4 regions of the Microbacterium sp. 2216-1 genome follow, and region 1 is predicted to be linked to each of the others. Evidence: riboswitches for the same ligand, from Rfam matches in the RefSeq annotation. Region 1 holds a riboswitch; each other region holds the start of a gene.

Region 1 (2,194 bases):
GCTGAGAAACCATCTCCCGTTTGAGAAACCACCAGCCGCGTGGTTTCTCAAACGGGAAGTGGTTTCTCAGCGGGGGTGGCCGCCAGGCAGGCCAGGCAGGCCAGGCAGGCCAGGCGGGCGGGCAGCAGCGCGCGCGGCGGGCGCAGCGCGCCTACGCCAGCGGAGCGTCGCGGGCGGGTTCGGGGCCGAGTGCGGCCCCGGCGACCAGCAGGGCGGATGCCACAGCGAGCACGGCGCACACGGCGAGCACCGGCCCGAGGCCGGCCTGTAGGCCCGGCAGCCAGAACGGGTACAGGGCCGGCACGACGATCGAGAGCGAGTAGCCGACGCCGTACCCGCTGGAGCGCACCCCGGTCGAGAAGCGTTCGGCGAGGTAGGCGCCGACGGGGCCGTAGGCCGAGACGGTGACGACCTGCACGAGGGTCACGGCGGTGATCAGGCCGGCCCCGTGCGAGCCCAGCGCCCAGGCGAACGCCAGCGGAGCGGCGATGAGTGCGACTGCGCCGAAGATGACGAAGAACCGGCGGCGCCCGAGGCGTTGCGAGACCACTCCGGCGGTGCACATGCTCACGGCCGAGACGAGCGTGGCGATCAGCATGATGAAGGCGACCGCTGACGGCCCGACCTGCGGGGCGTCGCGCAGCATGCCGGTGAGCACCGGAATGGCCATCTGCGTGAACAGCCACAGTCCGGTCATCAGCACGAAGACCTGCCAGAGCTGACGGCGGTAGGGCCCGGCGAGGATGTCGCGCACCGGGTGCGCGCGACGGGGAGCGGATGCTGTCGCCGGCGCGTCGACGACATGCGCGGAGTAGTACCAGAGCAGTCCGAAGGCCATGATGCCGCCGACGATGAATGGCAGGCGCCATCCCCAGGCGGCGTAGGCCTGCACGCCGAGGGTCTGCACGAGCAGCAGGGTGAGGGCGGCGATGGTGGCGTTGGCCAGGGGCGACATGGCCATGATGCCGCCGCTGAGCATGCCGCGTCGGCGTGGCGTGGTCCATTCCATGGCGAGGGGGATCGCGGCGGTGTATTCGCCGCCGAGAAAGATGCCGCCGACGAACCGCAGGGCCACGAAGGCCCACAGTGTCCAGATGCCGCCGATGTCGTGGCCGGGGATGAACGCGATCATCAGCGTGGTGATGGCGATGCCGGCGATCGCGACCTTCGTGGTTCTGGTGCGGCCGTGGCGGTCGGCGATGCTGCCGAAGATCGCGGCGCCGAGGGGGCGTCCGAAGAGCGTGGCGACGAAGATGAGTCCGGTCTGGGCGGCCGCGCTCTCGGGCCCGAGCGCGAGGGCGGCGACGGGGGCGAGCGCGATGATCGGCAGAAAGATGTCGAACTGGTCGACGAAGTTGCCGAGTAGGCCGGCGCGCACGGCGGGACGGGACCGCGAGCGACGGGTGGTGGGCGTGCGGGTGGGCTCGGCGACGGTGCGCCACATATCGACTCCCTACGGCGGCATGATCCGCATCAGGTAAGACGGTCGGCGCGGTGGCAACGCCCTCTCAGCCCGTACCCGGGCTCCCGTGTGAACGACAACAGCCTAGCTACGGGATGAGCCGGTCGAGTGTCTGCGCCACGCCTTCTTCGGCGCACGTGGGCACGATGCGGTGTGCGATGGCCTGCACCGAGGGGTGTGCGTCGGCGACGGCGTAGGCCGTGCCGGCCCATTGCAGCATCGGGATGTCGTTGGGCATGTCGCCGAACGCGAGCACCTGTGCCGACGGCACGCCGAGGTCATCGCAGAGCCGTGCGAGTGCGCTGGCCTTGGTCACGCCGGGGGCGCTGATCTCGGCGAGGCCCTGTACCGACCAGGTGACTGTCGCGCGGTCACCGACGACGTCGGCCAGCCGCGAGGTGAACTCGTCGCCGGCGAGGTCGGGGTGGCGCACCAGCAGCTTGGCGGCGGGGGCGTCCCAGATGTCGGTCAACGCCGCCCGGCGCGGTGCGGCGCCGCCGCGCGCGCTCGCCGGGTAGGTGGGATCGAGGCGGATGCCGTCGACGCACTCGATGGCGAACTGGGCGCCCGTCATCTCGTCGGCGATGTGGCGGCACAGTTCGAGACCGTCGGTGGGGGTGATGCCCGCCAGGTGGGTGACTTCACGACCGGGCACGTTGAAGGTGATTGCGCCGTTGGAGGCGATCGCGACGCCGTGCGCGCCGACGTGCGGCCAGAGCCCTTCGAGCCAGC
Region 2 (2,194 bases), on a different contig from region 1:
GAGGCCCACGGCGTCGAGCGCGGCGTCGACGCGGCGCCAGATCTCGTCCCGGGGCAGGCCGAGGTTCTCGCATCCGAAGGCGACGTCGTCGCCGACGCGCGCAAGGATGACCTGCGAGTCGGGGTCCTGCAGCACAAGACCGGCCCGGCCCCGCGCAGCCGCGGCGGGCAGGCCATCGATGAGCAGCTCGCCCTCGGCCTCGCCCTCCTCATCGCCACCGAGCACACCGGCCAGGCCATGCATGAGCGTCGACTTACCGGCACCCGAGGCGCCGAGCAGCAGCACCCGCTCACCGGGATCGATGCGCAGCGTGACATCGCGCACCGCCCAGGCGAGGCGACTGGCGTGCCGCCAGCCCCATCCACGCGCCTCGACCGCGGCGGGCGCGATCCCTCCTGACACCATGGCGATCGCCGGTCGGTCAGACCCGCTTGCGCACCTCTCGGCCCGAGCCGAAGCGGTCGAGAGCACCGGTAGCCGCGAGGCCCCGGGCGAGCAGCCAGCCGAGCAGACCGGCGAGTACGGCGCCCGAGATGACGGTGCAGATCAGGTAGACGACGGTGAAGGCTGCGTCGGCACCCGCGAACCACAGGATCATGTTGTTGATCCCGCCCAGCAGGGCGGCGCCGGCGCCGGCGAGCATCGCCACGGGCAGCGACCAGACACGGTACGCGAAGAGCAGGAAGATCAGTTCGGCGCCGAGGCCCTGCACGAGTCCGGCCTCAATGGTGAGGAACCCGCCCCACTGCGCGCCGGCCAGGGCCGAGACGACGGCGGCGAGGGTCTCGACGTAGATCGCAGCGCCGGCCTTGCGGATGATGAGGCCACCCAGCACGCCGGCGATCAGCCACGGCCCGTCGAGCAGTCCCTGCACGCCGGGCAGCAGCGGGTCGAGCAGCGCCTTGGGGCCGAGGTAGCCAACGTTCCACAGCAGGAACAGAACACCGCAGGCGACGCCCAGCACGCTGGCGACGACGATGTCGACGATGCGCCAGCGCCAGATCTCGGGGCGCATACGCCCCGTGTTCGTGGACGCGGAACTGGACGTGGACGTGCTCATAGGAACTCCTCCCTGCGCCGGCATGATCCGGATCAGGTTCGACGGTCGAAGCGCTCTTCGCTTCCTCTCAGCCCGGCGGTCCGGACTCCCGTGGTGGTTCATCGATCATATCCCGCCGACCGCACACAGGGACGTTGGGTAGCGTGGACGGGTGACCACCTCCCCCGAGTCCACGCGCCCCGCCACGCGCCGTGAACTGCGCGAGCGTGCCCACCCGCAGACGACGGAGTCCTCTCGTGCTCCGTTGCCCGCATTCGGTGACACACTGCGCACTCCTGACAACACCGTCATTGATGACGTGCCCGCCCCGAACGACGACGCCGTCGACGACGCCGAACGCTTCTCAGACGCGCCACCCCTGGGCGACACGCGGGCTTCCGCCCCGTCGTGGGATACCGGTTTCGCCGCGTATGCCGTCGATACTGTCGCTGTGGACGCCGTCGAGAACGACCCGGAGCCGGCATTCCTCAGCGCCTTCGACGATGACGATGCTCCGACGCGCGAGAACCCGGTGCTCTCTCCCGACGCCAGCGAGCCCAGCGGCACGGCCGTCGGTTCGGATGCTGCGGACGGGGCCTCTGCGCCGCAAACGGCTTGGGCGGATGAAAAGCGGCCGCCGACCGCACTGACCTGGCTCGATACCGCGACGTTGAAGGCTGAGTCGCTGCCGGAACCCCGGAGCACGCCCGACCTCTTCGACGGCGCACATCTGGCGCCGAGCTGGCGACGCCCGGGAGTACTGATCCCCCTCGGGATCGTCGGAACCCTGTGCGGCGCATACGTCGCCTCGACTCTGCTGTGGCCGCTCGACGCGGTCGCTCCTGCAGCGGCCGCCGTGAAGACAGAGATCGCGCCGGCAGAAGCGGCAGCGCTCACCTGGCCGGAAACCGGCAGCGCCGCCGTCGCGGTAGAGGGAATCGGGCCCGCCTCATCGACGACCGAGCGCGACGAGATCGCCAGCATCACGAAGGTCGCCACGGTACTGATGATCCTCGACGAGCTGCCGCTGGAGCCCGGCGAGGAGGGACCGAGCTTCGCCTTCGACTACGGCGACACGCTGGAGTACTGGCAGTACCGCAACCTGAACCAGTCGGCGCTCGATGTGCCGGTGGGCGGCACGCTGACCCAGTACCA
Region 3 (2,194 bases), on a different contig from region 1:
GCAACACCGGCGGCACCCGCCGCGCGCAGCGGTACAACGTCATCCGAGCGGATGCCACCGATTGCGACGGCGGGAACAGGGCTCTGCGCGGCGAGCGCGGCGAAGCCTGCGATGCCGAGCGGGGCCGGGTGATCGGGCTTCGTACTCGTCGGGCGGATCACCCCGGCACCGATGTAGTCGACTGTCCCGGTCGGAAGGTCGCGCAGCGCCGCCAGGTGCTCCGGCGTGTTCGCGGTGAGGCCGACGAGGGCATCCGGCCCGAGCAGGCGCCGCACCTCGGTCGCCGGCAGGTCGGACTGTCCCACGTGGACCCCGTCGACGCGGGCTCCCCGGCGGCGTGCGGCAAGAACGGCGTCGACGCGGTCGTCGACGACGAGCAGCGCGCGTCCGTCGATGGCCTCGGACAGGGTGACGAGTTGCTCGACGATGGCGTCGTCGTCGGCGTGTTTGTCGCGCAGCTGCACGATGGTGGCGCCGCCGTCGACCGCATCGCGGACGGTCTGCACGACACCGCGCGCACCGCACAGGTGCGGATCGGTGACCAGGTAGATCGACAGGTCGTACGTCACCGTGCGTCCTCCTCGATCCGGGCGTCGCGCAGCAGATCGTCTGTCTCGACCGCAGCGAGCGCGTCGATGAACGCGACGGCGAAGCTGCCGGGGCCCGCGGCGACCTTCGCCGCGCGCTCGGCGGCGACGGTGTAGACCAGGGTCGCCGCAGCCACCGCCGTCATGGCGTCGGCCCCGGTTGCTCGGGCCGCGCCGAGGAAGGCGGCCATGACGGCTCCGAGCGCGCACCCTCCCCCGGTGACGCGCGTGAGCAGCGGGTCGCCGTTGGCGATCCGGATCACCCGTTCCCCGTCGGTGATCAGGTCGGTGGCGCCCGAGACCGCCACCACGCTCCCCCACCGTGCGGCGATCGTACGGGCCGCCTCCATGGCGGCCTCCGGGGCATCGACGGCGTCGACGCCCCGTCCGCCGGCACCGGTGCCGGCCAGGGCGAGGATCTCACTCGCGTTGCCGCGCACGGCCGTCGGATGCTGGGCGACCAGCTCGGCGGCGAGTGTCGTCCGCACGGGGAGTGCTCCGATCGCGACCGGGTCGAGCACCCACGGCGTGCCCGCCGCGTTCGCGCCGCGCACCGCCTCGGACATGGCCGCGCGCTGCTCGGGCGGCGGAGTACCGAGATTCACCAGCAGCGCATCGGCGATGCCGGCGAAGATCCCGGACTCGCCGACGATGCCGACCATCGCGGGTGCCGCCCCCGTCGCCAGAAGCACATTGGCCGTGAAGCCCGCCACCACGGTGTTCGTGATGCACTGGGTCAGCGGAGGTGTTCGGCGCACCTCGCGCAGCAGCTCGGCGGCGGCGGCCGGAATACGGACGGATGGGCGCAGACGATCGCTCATGGACGACATCCCTTCGCTAGTACGAACTAGATCAGGTTCGACGGGTGTGATCTCAGCCGCTTCTGCGGCACCCCGTGTCACTGTGCGCGAGTCTAGCGAAGCCCGCCGGATCGGGCGTCGACCGGACCCGGCTCAGACGAGCTGTGCGAGCAGCTCGCTCTCGTCGTGCCGGGTCAGACCGGCACGACGCTCGCGGTCCAGTCCCCGAGCGCGTTCGTCGGCGAGCACGCTCCGGATCGTCTGGTCAAGGGGCGTGAATCCCCCGCCGGCGGCGCGGTACGCACGGTTGTCGTGCTGCGCGAAGCCCGGCATGTCTGCGGGCAGCCACAGCGGCAGTGAGCGCTCCCCCATCCAGTACTGCACGCCGTGCGCATCGAGCCAGTCGTCGTCGGCCACCCGGACCGGGCCGGAATGACCGGACTCGGTACGGAAGGCGTCGAGCAGGTCGCTCAGCGGCAGCGGATCACCGATGGCATTGACGACACCGGTGCGCCGGGCAGCGGTGATGAACCCGGCGAGATCGTCGACGTCGATCACCTGAGCGAATCGGTCGCGACTGTCGGGCGCCAGCACCGCGCCGTCACCGGCGCGTGCGAAGGCCGCCGCCCAGTATCCGAAGCGGTCGCTGGGATCGCCGGCGCCGACCACCAGTCCGGGCCGGACGATGCCGGCCCGCGTGCCCAGGGCGGTCACCGCCTGTTCGGCGGCGACCTTCTGGGCGCTGTAGTCGTACTCGTCGCCCGGCTGCGCGGGCGCGTGGAGCGGCCCGGTCTCGTCGAGACCGAC
Region 4 (2,194 bases), on a different contig from region 1:
CCTGGACGCGTCGTCCCCCTTCCCCGCGGTCGACCTCGTCGACACCGTGGTCCCCGTCGCGCTGCTCATCGCGCTTCCTCTGGCGGGGGCGCTGGTTCTGGTGGCGACGGCGATCTTCCGCGGGGTGCGCAGACTCCGCGCGACACGGGCCACCGCGCGCGATATCGCCGCTCGCGCCGACTCTCGCATCGTCGGCGGCCACCGCGTGATGCTCACGCGCGACCTGCGCCCGACCGCGTTCTCACTGCCGCACCGACACGGCGGTATCGTCCTCTCCCGCGGGCTTGTCGAAGTCCTGCACCCCGATGAGCTCGCCGCGGTGATCGCTCACGAGCGCGAGCATGTGCACGGACGCCATCACCTCGCACTCGGCGTGCTCGAGGCCGTGATCGCTCCTCTGCACCGGCTCCCGCTGATGTCCGCGATCCGCAATGCCGTGCCGCTGTACCTCGAGATCGCCGCCGACCGGGCCGCTTCGCGCCGAGCGGGCACCCCGGCCCTCGCCAGCGCGCTGCTCAAACTCGGCGGCACGGTCGGCGCTCACGCTCCGACGCCCCATCGGGTCGTGCTGCATGCCGCAGGGCCCGATCGCATCGGGCACCTGGTCTCCCCCGCGCGCATCGGCGCGTCGCTCGTTCCCGCGATCGCGCTCGGCGCGGCGACCGCCGCGTTCGCCCTGATGGCCGTCGTGGTGCACGGACCATATCTGTCGGTCATCCTCACCGGCTGCCGTCTCGCGACCTGAGTGGCCGACCCGGATTTGCCCACCTTCGTCGTCCGTAGTACACATGGACTGTCCACACGGGTGCCCTGAGAAGGGCTGAGATCAAGCTGACGCGCTTGAGACCGTCGAACCTGATCCGGTTGATACCGGCGTAGGAAGTGAGAGAGTTCCGTGGTTGCACGCACCCCGAAATCCGAAGTCCCGTCCTCGGCATCCGCCGCCTCGACATCGGCGACGCCGCAGTCGAGTGAGCAGCATCCCGCCCACCGGCTCGCCTGGCTCGAAGACGCGACCCACGGGATCCGCGTTCCGGTCACCGAGATCCAGCAGAGTGATTCGCCCAACGGCTCGGCCAATCCCCCGCTGCAGGTGTACCGCACGATGGGTCCCGGTAGCATCCCCGAGGAGGGGCTCGCACCATGGCGGTCCGCCTGGATCGCCGAGCGCGGCGACACCGAGACGTACGCCGCCCGCGGGCACCGCCTCGAAGACGACGGCCGCACGGCCGTGCGCCGCGGCGCACCCTCGCAGCAATGGCAGGGGCGCACACCGGTACCGGTCCGTGCCAAGGCCGGCCACCGCGTGACGCAGATGCACTACGCCCGCCGGGGCATCATCACCCCCGAGATGCGGTTCGTCGCGCTGCGCGAACAGTGCGACGTCGAGCTGGTGCGCAGCGAGATCGCCGCGGGCCGCGCGATCATTCCCAACAACGTCAACCACCCCGAATCCGAGCCGATGATCGTCGGCAAGGCGTTCCTGGTCAAGGTCAACGCGAACATCGGCAACTCCGCCGTGACCAGCTCGATCAGCGACGAGGTCGCGAAGCTCGAATGGGCCGCGAAGTGGGGCGCCGACACGCTCATGGATCTGTCGACGGGCAACGACATCCACACCACGCGGGAGTGGATCATCCGCAACTCACCGATCCCCATCGGCACCGTGCCGATCTACCAGGCCCTTGAGAAGGTCGATGGTGACGCGAACGCCCTCACCTGGGAGATCTACCGTGACACCGTGATCGAGCAGTGCGAGCAGGGCGTCGACTACATGACCGTCCACGCCGGCGTGCTGCTGCGCTACGTGCCGATGACTGCCGAGCGCGTCACCGGCATCGTCTCGCGCGGCGGATCGATCATGGCCGGCTGGTGCCTCGCCCATCACCAGGAGAACTTCCTGTACACCCACTTCGACGAGCTGTGCGAGATCTTCGCCGCCTACGACGTGGCCTTCTCGCTCGGCGACGGCCTGCGCCCCGGCTCGATCGCCGACGCCAACGACGCCGCGCAGTTCGCCGAGCTCGACACGCTGGCCGAGCTCACGCAGCGGGCCTGGGAGTACGACGTGCAGGTCATGGTCGAGGGGCCCGGTCACGTGCCGCTGCACAAGATCCGCGAGAACGTCGAACGCCAGCAGGAACTGTGCCACGGCGCGCCGTTCTACACTCTCGGGCCGCTGGCCACCGATATC

The links. Region 1 has a riboswitch for thiamine pyrophosphate ahead of ACLD0U_RS09610 (MFS transporter). Riboswitches for the same ligand answer to the same signal wherever they lie in the genome.
Region 2: it holds a riboswitch for thiamine pyrophosphate, as region 1 does, so the genes downstream of both, ACLD0U_RS13610 (ECF transporter S component) here and ACLD0U_RS09610 (MFS transporter) in region 1, are expected to answer to the same signal.
Region 3: it holds a riboswitch for thiamine pyrophosphate, as region 1 does, so the genes downstream of both, thiM (hydroxyethylthiazole kinase) here and ACLD0U_RS09610 (MFS transporter) in region 1, are expected to answer to the same signal.
Region 4: it holds a riboswitch for thiamine pyrophosphate, as region 1 does, so the genes downstream of both, thiC (phosphomethylpyrimidine synthase ThiC) here and ACLD0U_RS09610 (MFS transporter) in region 1, are expected to answer to the same signal.

Annotation. Positions count from the first base shown of each region.
Region 1 covers NZ_JBKFTM010000002.1:373,703-375,896, forward strand. Annotated here, with positions in the region: gene ACLD0U_RS09610 (MFS transporter) at 152-1,444, opposite strand; TPP riboswitch at 1,434-1,541, opposite strand; gene ACLD0U_RS09615 (HAD family hydrolase) at 1,551-2,194, opposite strand, start outside.
Region 2 covers NZ_JBKFTM010000005.1:143,761-145,954, forward strand. Annotated here, with positions in the region: gene ACLD0U_RS13605 (ABC transporter ATP-binding protein) at 1-405, opposite strand, end outside; gene ACLD0U_RS13610 (ECF transporter S component) at 422-1,060, opposite strand; TPP riboswitch at 1,053-1,162, opposite strand; gene ACLD0U_RS13615 (D-alanyl-D-alanine carboxypeptidase family protein) at 1,212-2,194, shown strand, end outside.
Region 3 covers NZ_JBKFTM010000004.1:13,765-15,958, forward strand. Annotated here, with positions in the region: gene ACLD0U_RS11950 (bifunctional hydroxymethylpyrimidine kinase/phosphomethylpyrimidine kinase) at 1-569, opposite strand, end outside; gene thiM (hydroxyethylthiazole kinase) at 566-1,408, opposite strand; TPP riboswitch at 1,400-1,493, opposite strand; gene ACLD0U_RS11960 (NAD-dependent epimerase/dehydratase family protein) at 1,541-2,194, opposite strand, start outside.
Region 4 covers NZ_JBKFTM010000004.1:171,933-174,126, forward strand. Annotated here, with positions in the region: gene ACLD0U_RS12750 (M56 family metallopeptidase) at 1-745, shown strand, start outside; TPP riboswitch at 792-899, shown strand; gene thiC (phosphomethylpyrimidine synthase ThiC) at 896-2,194, shown strand, end outside.